Regions from separate parts of the Streptomyces laurentii genome, predicted to be linked through region 2. Evidence: riboswitches for the same ligand, from Rfam matches in the RefSeq annotation. Region 2 holds a riboswitch; the other holds the start of a gene.
The links. A riboswitch is a leader RNA that binds a small molecule or an ion and turns the genes downstream of it on or off. The one in region 2 is predicted to bind glycine.
Positions count from the first base shown of each region.

Region 1: it holds a riboswitch for glycine, as region 2 does, so the genes downstream of both, gcvP (aminomethyl-transferring glycine dehydrogenase) here and gcvT (glycine cleavage system aminomethyltransferase GcvT) in region 2, are expected to answer to the same signal.

Region 1 covers NZ_JBEYHT010000089.1:8,374-16,241, forward strand. The annotation lists gene ABZ693_RS33655 (glutamate-cysteine ligase family protein) at 1-930, opposite strand, end outside; gene ABZ693_RS33660 (hypothetical protein) at 1,466-2,065, shown strand; gene ABZ693_RS33665 (DUF5999 family protein) at 2,457-2,663, shown strand; gene gcvP (aminomethyl-transferring glycine dehydrogenase) at 2,815-5,700, opposite strand; glycine riboswitch at 5,878-5,975, opposite strand; gene ABZ693_RS33675 (PRC-barrel domain-containing protein) at 6,089-6,463, shown strand; gene ABZ693_RS33680 (DNA polymerase IV) at 6,486-7,868, opposite strand, start outside.
Region 2 covers NZ_JBEYHT010000075.1:26,417-34,284, reverse strand. The annotation lists gene ABZ693_RS31755 (L-serine ammonia-lyase) at 1-46, opposite strand, end outside; gene glyA (serine hydroxymethyltransferase) at 248-1,507, opposite strand; gene gcvH (glycine cleavage system protein GcvH) at 1,518-1,895, opposite strand; gene gcvT (glycine cleavage system aminomethyltransferase GcvT) at 2,063-3,196, opposite strand; glycine riboswitch at 3,254-3,353, opposite strand; glycine riboswitch at 3,354-3,466, opposite strand; gene ABZ693_RS31735 (AAA family ATPase) at 3,659-4,450, shown strand; gene ABZ693_RS31730 (enhanced serine sensitivity protein SseB) at 4,729-5,469, shown strand; gene ABZ693_RS31725 (enhanced serine sensitivity protein SseB C-terminal domain-containing protein) at 5,618-6,433, shown strand; gene ABZ693_RS31720 (ABC transporter permease) at 6,770-7,771, shown strand.

The sequences.
Region 1 (7,868 bases), on a different contig from region 2:
GTGCAGGACCAGTTCGGCGAGTCTGGGCACTCCCCCCTCGTCGAGGACGTCCAGCGGCTCCTCGTCGTCGCACAGCGGGAGCAGGGCCGGGAAGTAGCGCAGGTTCTCCTCGAAGAGGTCGTAGGCGGACTCCACCCAGCGTTCCCCGAACCAGGTGCGCGGCCGGACGCCCTGCGCCTGGAGTTCGGGCGGCCGGGTGTCGGTGGCCTGCTGGAAGAGCGGCGGGCGGGACTCCCGCCACAGCTCCCGGCCGAAGAGGAAGGGCGCGTTGGCCCCCACGGCGATCTGGACGCCGGCGATGGCCTGCGCCGCGTTCCATACGGACGCGAACCGCGCCGGGGTCACCTGGAGGTGCAACTGCACCGACGTGCAGGCCGCCTCGGGGGTGATGGAGGCGGAGGTGCACAGCAGCCGTTCGACCCCGTGGATGTCGAGGGTGAGGTCCTCCCCGCGGGCGGTCAGTATCTGGTCGTTGAGCAGCGCGTAGCGGTCGGCTCCGGAGAGATTGGCGAGAACCGCGTGGTCCTGGGTGAGAGTCGGCAGAATACCGATCATCACCACCCCGGCGCCGACGTCCCGGGCCTTGCGGTCCGCATATCCGAGCCCGGTCCGCAGTTCCTCGGCGAGCCGGTCGAAAACGTGGCCGTCGAGCCGGTGCGGAGCGATGTTCACTTCAAGATTGAACTGACCTAGTTCGCTCTGGAAATCGGGGCTCGCGATCGCGTCGAGCACCGGCACGTTCATCATCCGGGGCAGTCCGTCCTCGCCCGCCAAATTCAGTTCGATCTCCAGACCCAGAAGATTGCGCGCGCGGTCGAATCGTTTCTCCGCGAGCAGCCGCGCGAGCGCGGCGAGGCATTGCTGAAGCTTTCCACGATAACGCTGCCGGTCGGACAGGCCGAACACTTCGGCCACGACCTTCTCACCCATCGAAGCCCTCCCCGTGTGGGCAGCCGCCACGACGGCCGCGAGAGTCACGGACGATGATGCCCCGCCCGCTGATCGACAACGCCTGCGAAGGAACAGTGTGTACGAATACTCTGGACCGGGATTCTCCCGTGGCAGTCACCGGCGGCAAGCAGCAATGGACATATCCCAGTGTCATTTTGCTCCGGAAGCACGTCCCCGGAAGGATCGCCGTGAGATCCCTCACCGGCCCGCCAAGGGAACATATTCGGCCGAACCGTCTCACAGGGAAAAGTGCAGGAGAGCGTTCCGCCGGACGCATGTGTTCCATGCGATCGCCATGGACATGTGACCGGATGACGCCTTGTCAGGAATATCGACGGCGCCTGGCCGAAACACCGAACGGACGCATGTCGTATAAACTCCGCGCACGGGACGGAGTGTCGGCGTACGGCCACATCCTCCGTGGCCCCCCACTCCGGTCCCGTCGCCGACAGCGCTGTCGCACCCGTCACGTGTCACCGTGTCTCCGTGTCTCCTGAGTGAGAGGCGACCCACCATGCTCCGTCTCCCCGCGGCCCCCACGCCGGCCCTCCGTTGTGTCCTCACGGCCCTCGGTTCCCCGGCGGCGGTCCACCCGCCACGCACCCCGGCCCTGCGGGCCGTCCAGGGGCCACTGAGTGCCGAACTGCCCCTGCCCGTCCATCTCCTCGGCGGGCCGGGCGGCACGGGGACGGCCGGCACACCGTCCCTCACCCGGCTGGCGGCCTGGCGCTTCCTCATCCGCTGCGGGGACCGGTCGATCGCCGCCGCGGACACCCGGCTCACGCCGGAGGGCTGGACCATCTCCCACTTCTGCGAGGGGCCGTACCTCGCGGCCACCGAGCGGGCGCTGGTCCAGGCCGAGGCCCTCGCCGCCCCGTACCAGCCGCGGCTGCTCGGCGTCCCGGGGCTGTACATGCTGGCGCTGTGGCTGCACGCCGATGTCGAGTCCGACGGCACCAGTACCACACCCGGGCCGGCCGACCTCCTCGTACCGCTGTCCCCCGCCCCGCCCGGGATCGCCGCGCACCACATCCACCGGGCCGCGGATCTGCTGCCGGTGATCGGGCTGCGGCTTCCCCCGCCGCCCGTGCTCGACTCCGCCGCCTCGGCCTGACGGCGCGCGTACCGCTTACGTACGGCATACGCACGGCCTGCGGCACGAACCGCGGCGAGACCTGCGGCACGGCCCGCGGTGCGGCGCGCGGGAGGACATCGGCAGGGGGCGCATCCGGGCCCGGCGCGCCCCGGCGCACTGCTGTCCGACCCCTCTCCCGATCGGACTAGCCCGCTTGGGCCACCCCGAACCCCCCGAAGAGACGGTGTAGTTGGAGCGAACCGCCCCTGCGGGTGACGCGTCATCAAGGAAGAGGACGAGCTGCCGGGAAATCCCTGCGGAACGTCGTCCATGAGGCAAGACTGGGACCGGAACCAACCGACCGACGGGGGCGGCCATGCCAGCGAAGAGCCGCAGGACATCCACCACGACACAGCGAGAGAATCCGCCCATGTGCCAGCATCAGCCTGCCTGTCCCACCGCCGACTCCGCCGACCGGGAGGCCGCCCGACTCGTGGCGCACCACCCGGAACAGGGCTGGAGCCTGCTGTGCAACGGGGTCCTGCTCTTCGAGGACACCGGTGAGCTGCTGCCGGACGGGCAGATCATCGCCCCGCACCGCACGCCGGCGGCGGCCGCCGTGACCGCCGCCGCCTGACCCGGCTCCGTCCCCCGCCCGTACGGGACGGACACCCACAGGACGAGCCGAGGGCCGGCCCGGAGAGATCTCCGGACCGGCCCTCTTGTGTGCCTCCGCGTACCTCCGCGCCTCACACCCCTCCTACGCGGGCGCGGACGCGGGGTCGCCGTCAGTTCTCGTACGCGTCCAGCGGCGGGCAGGAGCACACCAGGTTGCGGTCGCCGAAGGCACCGTCGATGCGGCGGACCGGCGGCCAGTACTTGTCCGCGACCGAGACGCCGGCCGGGAAGACCGCCTCCTCACGGGTGTACGGGTGGTTCCACTCGCCGCCCAGCGCCGCCGCGGTGTGCGGGGCGTTGTGCAGCGGGTTGTCGTCGGCCGGCCAGGCGCCCGAACCGACCTTCTCGATCTCGGTGCGGATCGCGATCATGGTGTCGCAGAACCGGTCGAGCTCGGTCAGGTCCTCGGACTCGGTGGGCTCGATCATCAGCGTGCCGGCCACCGGGAACGACATGGTCGGCGCGTGGAAGCCGTAGTCGATCAGACGCTTGGCGATGTCGTCGACGCTGACGCCGGTCGCCTTCGACAGCGGGCGCAGGTCGACGATGCACTCGTGGGCGACCAGACCGGCCGGGCCGGTGTAGAGCACCGGGTAGTGCGGCTCCAGGCGCTTGGCGATGTAGTTCGCCGCGAGGACGGCGACCTGGGTGGCGTGCTTGAGGCCCTCGCCGCCCATCAGCCGGACGTACGACCAGGAGATCGGCAGGATGCCGGCGGAGCCCCACGGGGCGGCCGAGATCGGGCCGACGCCGGTCTCCGGGCCCGCGGTGGCCTGGAGCGGGTGGTTCGGCAGGTACGGGGCGAGGTGCGCGCGCACGCCGACCGGGCCGACGCCCGGGCCGCCGCCGCCGTGCGGGATGCAGAAGGTCTTGTGCAGGTTGAGGTGCGAGACGTCGCCGCCGAAGTGGCCCGGCTTGGCGAGGCCGACCAGGGCGTTGAGGTTGGCGCCGTCGACGTACACCTGGCCGCCCGCGTCGTGCACCTGGCCGCAGATCTCGGAGACGTGCTCCTCGAAGACACCGTGCGTGGACGGGTAGGTGATCATCAGCACGGCGAGCTCGTCGCGGTGCTGCTCGATCTTGGCGCGCAGGTCCTCGACGTCGACCTCGCCGTCGTCGGCGGTCTTGACGACGACGACCTTCATGCCGGCCATCGTGGCGGAGGCGGCGTTGGTGCCGTGCGCGGAGGACGGGATGAGGCAGACCGTGCGCTGGGTGTCGCCGTTGGCGCGGTGGTAGGCGCGGACGGCGAGCAGGCCGGCCAGCTCGCCCTGGGAGCCGGCGTTCGGCTGGATGGACACCTTGTCGTAGCCGGTGACCTCGGCCAGGCGCTCCTCCAGCTCGGTGATGAGCGTGACGTAGCCCTGGGCCTGGTCGATCGGCACGAAGGGGTGGATCTGGCCGAACTCGGGCCAGGTCACCGGCTCCATCTCGGTGGTCGCGTTCAGCTTCATGGTGCAGGAGCCGAGCGGGATCATGCCGCGGTCGAGCGCGTAGTCGCGGTCGGCGAGCTTGCGCAGGTAGCGCAGCATCGCCGTCTCGGAGCGGTACGCGGCGAAGACCGGGTGGGTCAGGTACGCGTCGGTGCGCAGCGCGTCGGCCGGCAGGGCGTCCTGGGTGTCCTCGTCGAGGGCCTCGATGTCGCCGGTGACGCCGAAGGCGGTCCAGACGGCGGCGAGGTGCTCGCGCGTGGTGGTCTCGTCGCAGGAGACGGAGACGTGGTCGCCGTCGACCCGGTGCAGGTTGACCCCGGCGGCCAGGGCGGCGGCGACGATCTCGTCGGCGCGGCCGGGCACCCGGGCGGTGAGCGTGTCGAAGAAGGCGCCCTGGGTCAGCTGCACGCCGCCGGCCCGCAGGCCGGCCGCGAGGATCGCGGCGTAGCGGTGCGTGCGCTGCGCGATCTGCTTCAGGCCCTCGGGGCCGTGGTAGACGGCGTACATGCCGGCCATGACGGCGAGCAGCACCTGCGCGGTGCAGATGTTACTGGTGGCCTTCTCGCGGCGGATGTGCTGCTCACGGGTCTGCAGCGCCAGGCGGTACGCCTTATTGCCGTCGGCGTCGACGGAGACGCCGACGAGACGGCCGGGCAGCGAGCGGGCGTGCTTGGCCTGGACGGCCATGTAGCCGGCGTGCGGGCCGCCGAAGCCCATCGGGACGCCGAAGCGCTGGGTGGTGCCGACCGCGATGTCGGCGCCGAGGGAGCCGGGCGAGGCGAGCAGGGTCAGCGCGAGCAGGTCGGCGGCGACGGTGACGATCGCGCCGAGCTCGTGGGCCTGGTCGACGACCGGCTTGATGTCCCGGATGGCACCGGAGGCGCCCGGGTACTGCAGGAGCACGCCGAAGACGCCGCGCTCGGCGATCTCGGCCGGGATACCGGCGGAGAGGTCGGCGACGACGACCTCGACACCGGTCGGCTCGGCGCGGGTCCGGATGACGGCGACGGTCTGCGGCAGCGCGTCGGCGTCGACCAGGAAGACACCGTTCTTGACCTTGCCGACACGGCGGGACAGCGCCATGGCCTCGGCGGCCGCGGTGCCCTCGTCGAGCAGCGAGGCGCCGGAGGTCGGCAGGCCGGTCAGGTCGGCGACCATGGTCTGGAAGTTGAGCAGGGCCTCCAGGCGGCCCTGGGAGATCTCCGGCTGGTACGGCGTGTAGGCGGTGTACCAGGCCGGGTTCTCCATCACGTTGCGGAGGATCACCGGCGGGGTGAAGGTGCCGTAGTAGCCGAGGCCGATCATCGGGGTGACGACCTGGTTGCGGTCGGCCAGGGTGCGCAGCTCGGCCAGTACCTCGGCCTCGGTGCGGGCGGCCGGGAGGGCCAGCGCCTCGGTGTTCTTGATGACGTCCGGCACGGCGGCGGCCGTGAGCTCGTCGAGGGATCCGTAACCGACCTGGGCGAGCATCTTGGCCCGCGCCTCGGCGTCGGGTCCGATGTGCCGCTGCTCGAAGGGGATGCCCTGCTCGAGCTCGGAGAGCGGAGTGCGGTTGGCGGTCATGTACGGGGGCCTCCTGGTCGTCACGACCTGCGAGGGGCACCGCGGCGCGGTTGCCCGGACGACCTCCCCCTCTGTCATCTGACCTGAGAGCTTCACCGGCCCGCCTCGCGGAAGACCGGCTTTCACCGTCGGTGAGAGCGGATGCCGTCCGACGTCCGCCCTGCTTTCCAGAGTGACCTCGTCCGCGCGGTACAGGGGCCTGAGAGATTCCGGGGAGGAGTTGCTCCTTCGGCGCCTCCGAATGGTTCTCCGGAGGACTCTCCCGCGTGGGGTCGACAGCCATAACCAGCCTACCAGCGCGGATGCTTCCCCCATCGCTCAAGTGGCCGACATCCGAGATGTGCCCTTTCGTAGTGTTGCAGAGCAGTTGCGACCAGTTGGAGGGACCGTGCAGACCGACATCGATCCGCGCAGCCTGATCGGCCGCAAGGCGTTCGACCGGAACGGGCACAAGATCGGCACTGTGGACGAGGTGTACCTGGACGACGCGACCGGAGTCCCCGAATGGGCCGCCGTACGCACCGGACTCTTCAGCCGGGACGCCTTCGTCCCGCTGGAACCCAGCGAACTGGTGGCGGACGGCCTCCATATCCCCTACGAGCGCACCCTGATCAAGGACGCCCCCGACTTCGGGGTCGGCCGGCATCTCTCCCCCGAACAGGAGCTTCAGCTCTACCGTCACTACAACCTGACCCTGCCCCCCGCGCCCCCGGCCGTCGTGGAGCACGACTTCGGCCGTCTGGCGGGCCAGGAGGAGGCCTGACGGCACACGTCACCCGGCCGGTCTAAGCGGTCGAAACCGTTGCTCCGCCCGGGACGAGCGGGAGCGGATCGGCCGGTTCCAGGTCCGGGTCGCCGACGACGAAGGTGCGGACGCGGCCCGGCGCGGAGCAGGGTTCCTCGAAGCGGACGGTGACCCGCCCGACGCCGCTGCCCTGCACCCAGCCGGGCCCGTACACGGCATGCCGTACGTCGTTGCCGGGCGCCCAGTGCCGCTCCGTGGTCTCCGTGGCCGCGGGCGGCGCGGCGGCCGGCGCCTGGGGCCCCGTCTCCGCGGCCCGTTCCGCCGCCTCCGTACCGGCCTCGGCAACCGCGGTGGCGTCCGCCGCCGCTTCCGCCCCCGCCTCGGCCACGGCCACGGCCTCCGCCTCGGCCTGCGCGAACAGGTCCTCCTGGGTGTAGTCCGCGAGCCCGCTGACACCGACGCCCAGCAGCCGCACCCCGCCCGTGGTGTCCACCAGGTCCAGCAGCCGCGCCGCCGCGTCCCGGACCACCACCGGATCGTCCGTGGGCCCGCGCAGCGTCTCGGAACGGGTCAGCGTGGAGAAGTCGTACCGCCGCACCTTCAGGACGATCGTCCGCCCCGAGTGCCCCGACCCGCGCAGCCGCGCCACGCAGCGCTCGGCCAGCCGCTCGACCTCCAGCCGGATCCGCAGCCGGTCGTGCAGGTCCACGTCGAAGGTGTCCTCCACCGACACCGACTTGGCGTCCCGCTCGGCCACCACCGGCCGGTCGTCACGCCCGAGCGCCATCGCGTACAGCGAGGTGCCGTGCGCCCGCCCCAGGAGCCGTACCAGCTCGTCCTCCCCCGCCTCCACCACCTCGGCGACGGTGCCGATCCCGGCCCGCCGCAGATGCTCGCCGGTGGCCGGGCCGACCCCGGGGATGATCCGTACCGACCGCGGCCCGAGCAGTTCCCGCTCGGTGCCCGGCTCGATCAGCACCAGCCCGTCCGGCTTGGCCTCTTCGGAGGCGATCTTCGCGAGCATCTTGGAGCCGGCCAGGCCGACCGAGCCGGTCAGGCCGGTCGTCGTCAGGATGTCCCGCCGCAGCCGCTCCCCGGCCTCCCGGGCGCCCGCGCTGTCGTCGGCCACGCCCCCGGCCTCCAGGTCGACGAAGGCCTCGTCCAGGCTCAGCGGCTCGACGAGCGGGGAGAGCCGGCCGAGGAGTTCCATGACCTGCCCGCTGATCGCCCGGTAGAAGGCGAAGCGCGGCACCAGGTACGCCGCGTTCGGGGCGAGCCGCCGGGCCTGCCCCATGGGCATCGCCGAATGCACCCCGAAGCGACGCGCCTCGTACGACGCGGTGGCGACCACACCGCGCGGCCCGAGGCCGCCCACGACCACGGGTTTTCCGCGCAGACTGGGCTTCGACGCCTGCTCGGCGGC
Region 2 (7,868 bases):
ACGGGCCGATGCCGATCGAGAACAGGTCGAAGACCGAGATGGCCACGGGAACTCCTTGTGGGGGCTAGACGCCATTGTCTGCCGGGGTGGTGCAGAACGTGCCGTCACTGCTGGTGTCGTGACAAATGGGGTGGGGCACCATGCTCACGGACAGGGCCACTGTCCAGTGTGCGCGGTGCCCCGGAAGTTTCGTACGAACGAACCGAAGAACAAAAGCGTACGAAATTACTTCAGGATGACGCGAGGATCACTTCAGGCCGGGGTACAGCGGGTGCTTGTCGGCGAGGGCCGTGACCCGCGCCTTCAGCGCCTCGGCGTCGAAGCCGGGCTTGAGCGTCTCGGCGATGATGTCGGCGACCTCGCGGAAGTCCTCGGCCTGGAAGCCGCGGGTGGCGAGGGCCGGCGTGCCGATGCGCAGGCCGGAGGTGACCATCGGTGGGCGCGGGTCGTTCGGAACGGCGTTCCGGTTGACCGTGATGCCCACCTCGTGCAGCCGGTCCTCGGCCTGCTGGCCGTCCAGCTCCGAGTTCCGCAGGTCGACCAGGAGCAGGTGCACGTCGGTGCCGCCGGACAGCACGGAGACACCGTGCTCGGTGACGTCGTCCCGCACCAGGCGCTCGGCGATGATCCGCGCGCCGTCCAGGGTGCGCTGCTGGCGCTCCTTGAACTCCTCCGAGGCCGCGACCTTGAAGGAGACGGCCTTGGCCGCGATCACGTGCTCCAGCGGGCCGCCCTGGAAACCGGGGAAGACCGAGGAGTTCAGCTTCTTCGCGAACTCCTTCTTCGCCAGGATGATGCCGCCGCGCGGGCCACCGAGCGTCTTGTGCGTGGTGGAGGTGACCACGTCCGCGTACGCGACCGGGTTCGGGTGCAGACCGGCCGCGACCAGACCCGCGAAGTGGGCCATGTCGACCCACAGGTAGGCCTCGACCTCGTCGGCGATCCGGCGGAACTCGGCGAAGTCCAGCTGACGCGGGTAGGCGGACCAGCCCGCGATGATCACCTTGGGGCGGTGCTCCTTGGCGAGGCGCTCGACCTCGGCCATGTCGACCCGGCCCTGGTCGTCCACGTGGTACGCGACCACGTCGAACTGCTTGCCCGAGAAGTTCAGGCGCATGCCGTGGGTGAGGTGGCCGCCGTGGGCCAGGTCCAGGCCGAGGATCGTGTCGCCCGGCTGGGCGATCGCGAACAGGGCGGCCTGGTTGGCGGACGCGCCGGAGTGCGGCTGCACGTTGGCGTACTCGGCGCCGAACAGCTCCTTGATCCGGTCGATCGCGATCTGCTCGGCCACGTCGACGTGCTCGCAGCCGCCGTAGTAGCGGCGGCCCGGGTAGCCCTCGGCGTACTTGTTGGTGAGGACCGAACCCTGGGCCTCCATGACCGCGACCGGAGCGAAGTTCTCCGAGGCGATCATCTCGAGGGTGTTCTGCTGACGGCGGAGCTCGGCGTCGACGGCGGCGGCGACGTCCGGGTCCAGCTCGTGGAGGGGAGTGTTCAGAAGCGACATCGAGAGATCCTTAGTTGCCGGAGAGCTCGGTGTACTCGGCGGCGGAGAGCAGGTCCTTCGGCTCCTCCGCGACGCGTACCTTGAAGAGCCAGCCACCCTCGAACGGAGCCGAGTTCACCAGGGACGGGTCGTCGACGACGTCCTGGTTCGCGGCGACGACCTCGCCCGTGACCGGGGAGAACAGGTCGCTGACCGACTTGGTCGACTCCAGCTCGCCGCAGGTCTCGCCGGCGGTCACGGTGTCACCGACCTCCGGCAGCTGGGCGTACACGACGTCGCCGAGGGCGTTCGCCGCGAACTCCGTGATGCCGATCGTGGCGACGCCGTCCTCGACGGCCGACAGCCACTCGTGCTCCTTGCTGTAGCGAAGCTCCTGGGGGTTGCTCATGGCGTGATTCTCCTGGATCGGGGGAGTGCGGATGAACGGGGGTCTTACGGGATGAGACGGAAGGTGAGACGAATCACCTCACCGGCGTACGCCGGGGGCGCGGGGCGAAGGCCGGGCGCCCGGTCCGGACGGATGCCCGGACGTACGCGCGCGAGGCGACCCGCGGCCTACTTCTCGCGCTTGTAGAACGGCAGCGCCACGACCTCGTACGGCTCGTGGGTGCCGCGGATGTCGATGCCGACGCCCGCCGTGCCGGCCTGGGCGTGCGCGGCGTCCACGTAGGCCATGGCGATCGGCTTGCCGAGGGTCGGGGACGGGGCGCCGGAGGTGACCTCGCCGACGACCTCGCCGGCCACGACCACGGACATGCCCGCGCGGGGCACCCGGCGGCCCTCGGCGATCAGGCCGACCAGCTTGCGCGGCGGGGCGGCCTCGGCGCGCTCGGCGGCCTTCTCCAGCGCCTCGCGGCCGACGAAACGGCCCTCGTTCGTGGTCTTCTCGAACTTGACGACCCGGCCGAGGCCGGCGTCGAACGGCGTGAGGCCGGTGGTCAGCTCGTGCCCGTACAGCGGCATGCCCGCCTCCAGGCGCAGCGTGTCGCGGCAGGACAGGCCGCACGGGACCAGGCCGGCGTCCGCGCCCGCCTCGGTCAGCGCCTGCCACACGCCCTCGGCGTGCTCCGGCTTCAGGAAGAGCTCGAAGCCGTCCTCGCCGGTGTAGCCGGTACGGGCGATCAGCGCGGGCACGCCGGCGACGGTGCCGGGCAGGCCCGCGTAGTACTTCAGACCGTCCAGGTCGGCGTCGGTGAGCTTGGCCAGGATGCCGGCGGACTCGGGGCCCTGGACGGCGAGCAGGGCGTACGCGTCGCGGTCGTCGCGGACCTCGGCGTCGAAGCCGGCCACGCGCTCGGTCAGCGCGTCGAGCACGACCTGGGCGTTGGAGGCGTTCGCGACGACCATGTACTCGGGGGCCTCGGTCTCGCCGAGGCGGTAGACGATCAGGTCGTCCAGGATGCCGCCGTCCTCACGGCAGATCATCGTGTAGCGGGCGCGGCCGTTGCCCACCGTGGAGATGTTGCCGACCAGCGCGTAGTCGAGGAAGCGCACGGCCTCGGGGCCGGTGACGGTGATCTCTCCCATGTGGGACAGGTCGAACAGGCCGGCCTTGGTGCGGACCGCGGTGTGCTCCTCGCGCTCGCTGCCGTAGCGCAGCGGCATGTCCCAGCCCGCGAAGTCGGTCATGGTCGCGCCGAGCGAGCGATGCGTCGCGTCGAGGGCGGTCAGGCGGGGGGCAGTACTCATGGGTGGCTCCCGGGTCCCAGGCGTGCGGGGCGCACGACGTGCATGACGGTGAGGACATCCTCCCCATCTGTCATGGAACCTGAGAGGTTCACCGAGGACGTCCCCGGCTTGCACCTTGGGTGGGGACGCGACGCCGCGTCCCGCTTTTCAGATCTGCCTCGTCCGCGCGGTACGGGGCCTGAGAGATTCAAGGGAGGTACTTGCTCCTTCGGCGCCCGGCGCACGCGCACGGTGTGTGCGGATGCCCCGGGACTCTCCCGCGCGGATTCGAGCGGCCGGTATGCGGTTGTACGCGCTGGTGGCGCGGGTGCGCGCTCGTGCGAGCGAGTGGCGCGCTCATCATTGCACGGCGGGTCCGCCCGGCAAATCACTTGTGCCCCATTACCATTTCTTTACACTTTGTGGGCAGGGTCCTGGCGGGCCCGATCGGGGTTCCGGCACGCCCGACAGGGGGAGATGGCGATGACGATCCGGCACACCGGACCATATGTGGCGAACACCGGCATACCGGTGCGGCGGGCGGTCGCCGGGGCTCTTCCCGGCGGGGTCGCCGCCCCCGACCAGGCCCGGGACCGGGCCTGCGGCCAACGGCACGACCGGGGGCACGACCGGGGCCGCGGCCAGGCGCGCGAGGCGGTACGGGACAGAGCCCGGGCCCGCACCCGGCGGCGCGGCCGGTTCCTGCGGGACCTGCGCGGGCGCGGCGGGCACGGCCCCCGCGTCCTCACCTTCGCGCGCGGCGACGTCGTGGTGGTCTCCGGGCTGCCCGGCGCCGGCAAGTCCACGCTCATGGGCCGGGTCGCCGGCGGCCGGGCCGTCGACTCCCAGGACACCCGGGAGCGCTGGGAGGCCCGGCTGCCCCGCTTCCTGCCGTACGCCCTCTACCGCCCGTTCGCGCGCCTCGCCCACTACGCCGGGCTCCGCCGCGCCGTGCGGGCCGGCGCCGGGGTGGTCGTCCACGACTGCGGCACCCAGTCCTGGGTGCGCGGCTGGCTCGCCCGCGCGGCCCGCCGGCGCGGCGCCGGCCTGCACCTGATCCTGCTCGACGTCGACCCGGACACCGCCCTGGCGGGCCAGCGGGACCGCGGCCGTACCGTGTCCGGCTACGCCTTCGCCCGGCACCGCCGGGCCGTCGGCCGGCTGGTCCGCACCGCCGAGACGGGCGCCCTGCCGCGCGGCTGCGCGTCGGTCACCCTGCTCGACCGGGAGGCGGCCGACGTCCTGCGGAGGATCGGGTTCCAGGACATCGCGTGACGAAGCCCGCACCCCTTCCTGCCCCGGCGGCCCCGGCGCGCCGTTAAGGTGCTGACGCACCGTGTGTTCGAAACGGCCGGGGCGGCCGGGACCGTCCGGGCGTGCGGCGGGAGACGGGGGACGGATCCCCCGACGACCGCCGGACCGTCGTCCGGCGTCTCTCCGGCGTCTCTTCGGCGCCCGGAACCGCCCGGCGGAAGCCGGACCGGCCGGGGGCGAGGGCGGTGCGCTGGAGACCGGATGGAAGCCGCGAAGGCGAGAAGGGGACGACGAGCAGCGTGGACGTGACGTGGCCGGGCAACGAACTCGAGGAAGTACTGGCCGCCTCGCTCGGCAACCCCGCCGCGGGCGGCCGCCTGGTCGAGGTGCTCGGCCGCAGCTCCGTCTGGGTGCCGCTGCCCAACGGCGGCGGCCCCGACAGCGCCGACCTCGACCTGCCCACCCTGGAGCTGGACGGCGCCGCCTACGTGCCCGTCTTCAGCTCCGAACAGGAGTTCCGCGCCTGCGTCGGCGACCACATGTCGTACACCGTCGCCCCCGCCCGTGACTTCGCCCGCGGCCTGCCCCCGCAGCTCGGCCTCGCCGTGAACCCAGGCGGCACCGTCGGCGTCCCACTGCCCCCGCCCGCCGTCGCCGAGCTGTGCCGGACCGGCCGCACCGAGCTGGACGGGCCGGCCAACGGCGGCCGGGTCCGCCTGTTCGAGCCCGACTGGCAGGACGATCCGGTGGACTTCCTGGCCGCCGCCGCCGCCGAGTTCGAGGCCACCGGCGTCGTGACCTCCGCCCGCCGTGCCCTCGCCAGCGTCGAGGGCACCGAACCGGCCCTGTTCGTCGGCGTGCTGCTCGTCGACGGCCTCGACCCCGACCTGGCGGTCCCGCTGGAGGCCCTCGGGCGCGCCCTCGGCCGGGTCGAGGTCGCCTGGCCGGTCAACCTCGTCCTGCTGGACGTGGCCCAGGACCCGGTCGGCGACTGGATGCTGGAGAAGGTGCGCCCCTTCTTCCAGCGCGCCGCCGTGTGACGGACCCCCGCTCTAAGCTGAACTCATTCACGCCGCACGGATCGAGGCCCGACCGGGCGATTCCGTACGGCCGCAAGGACGACATGGTCGGCGACGTCAGTGACGCCGACACCACCGACAGCACGGACAAGAGGGGCGGGGACCGAGGGTGAGCGCGTCAGGCACCGCTGCCGCCGGACAGGTCGAGCACATGCTGCGGCAGGTGACACCGGGGCGTCACGACGCCTACGAGCAGCTGCTGCACGCCCTGGCCGGCTCCGAGGTCTGGATGCTGCTCTGGCAGGGCACCCCCGGAGCGCAGGACGCCCAGTACGGGAACATGGAGGTCGACGGCTTCGGCTACGCGCCCTGCGTCACCTCCGCGCAGGAGCTCGCCGCCTCCGGCTGGACCCGCGCCCACGAACGGGTCGGCGGTCTGGAGATCGCCCGCTCCCTGTTCCCCGACCGCTGGGGCATCTGGCTCAACCCGCACGCCCCCGGCGGCGGCGTCGGCATCCCGTGGGCCGACCTGCGGCGCGTCGCCACCGGTCTGGACCGGATGCCGGCCGGACCGCTGCGGCTGTCCGAACCGTCCCTGGAGATCCCGCAGTTCTACGCCCTGCTGTCACAGAACGCCCATCACACCTCGGCCGTCCGCTCGCTGCGCCGCGCCTGGGTGCAGCCCGCGCTCGGCTCCCCGTACCTCGCCATCGGTCTGGACCTGTACGACTCCTCGCCGGGCGCGGTCGAGGCCGCGCGGGCGATGATGCACCAGACGGTCGGCGCCGTCCCCGACGGACTCCCGGTCTCCACGGTCGCCATGTCCGATCCGTACGATCCGGTCGCCTTGTGGCTGCACGCGCACGCCCGTCCGTTCTACGACCGTGACGCGCACGCCGCACCAGCCGCTCCGCTCACTCCCGGTTACGGCTATCCGCCGGCCGGTCCCGCGCGCGGCGCGTCCGCCGCCCCGCACGTGTACTGACAGCCCCGCCGAATCGTCCGTTTCCACCCCTCCTGTCGCCCCAATTGACGCCTGCCACAACCTGGTTGGGGTAGTTGTCCGATCTGGTCGAATAGTGTCCGAGATGGTCCGCTGAAGTGATCGGAACGTTCGGATAACGGAAGGCAACGAACCGCATCACGGTTACGCAACCATTCCCCGCCAGGTCTGGCGGGTGATCGCGGGCCCATTGAAGACTCCCCGGAACACCGGGTGTTCGGTCGCTTTCGCGCCCATACCCAGCAGTTGTTCCACCATGCCGCTACCCGCGGCGGTCAAGGGCCGGCGACCCGGCGGCCGAGAGGGGTCCTCACCACGATGACGGCACCACAGCAGGAGACGCGTGCGGCCGAGCAGGCCGACGCCGTCGACGCCGTCCCCGGCGCGGCGGCCAAGGCCATCGAAGGCCGTTCCCTCTGGCAGATCGCGTGGTCGCGGCTCAAGAAGGACAAACTCGCGCTCGCGGGCGCCTGTGTCGTCGTCTTCCTGATCCTCGTCGCGCTTCTCGCCCCGGTGATCGTGAGCCTGCTCGGCCACCCGCCGGACGAGTTCCACGAGGACCAGATCGACCCGCTGTTCGGCACCCCGATCGGCAGCTGGGGCGGCATCAACTCGGAGTTCCTGCTGGGAGTCGAGCCGGTCAACGGCCGCGACGTGTTCAGCCGGATCGTCTACGGCGCGCAGATCTCGCTCCTCGTCGCCTTCCTGGCGGCCGTGTTCGCGGTCTTCCTCGGCACCGTCCTCGGCATCGTCGCCGGCTACTTCGGCGGCTGGATCGACGCGGCGCTCAGCCGGGTCATGGACGTCATGCTGGCCTTCCCGCAGCTGCTGTTCACCATCGCCCTGGTCTCCGTGCTGCCCAACGAGCTGCTGGGGCTGACCGGTTCGGGCGTCCGCATCGCGGCCCTCGTCGTGGTGATCGGCTTCTTCGGCTGGCCGTACGTCGGCCGTATCGTCCGCGGTCAGACGCTGTCGCTGCGCAACCGCGAGTACGTGGAGGCCGCCCAGAGCCTGGGCGCCGGCCGGCTCTACATCCTGCGCCGCGAGCTGCTGCCCAACCTGATCGCCCCGATCACCGTCTACGCGACGCTGATGATCCCCACCAACATCCTCACCGAAGCGGCGCTGAGCTTCCTCGGCGCGGGCGTGAAGCCGCCCACCGCCTCCTGGGGACAGATGCTGTCCAAGGCCGTCACCACCTACGAGTCGGATCCGCTGTTCATGGTGATCCCCGGCCTCGCGATCTTCATCACCGTTCTGGCGTTCAACCTCTTCGGCGACGGCGTGCGCGACGCGCTCGACCCGAAGGGCTCCCGCTGACCGTTCGCCGACGCGCCGACCGGCGCGGCACCACGCAAGCCCCGCCCCTGCCGTTGCGACAGGGGGATCCTTCCTCGGCGGACCGACCCGAAAGGCC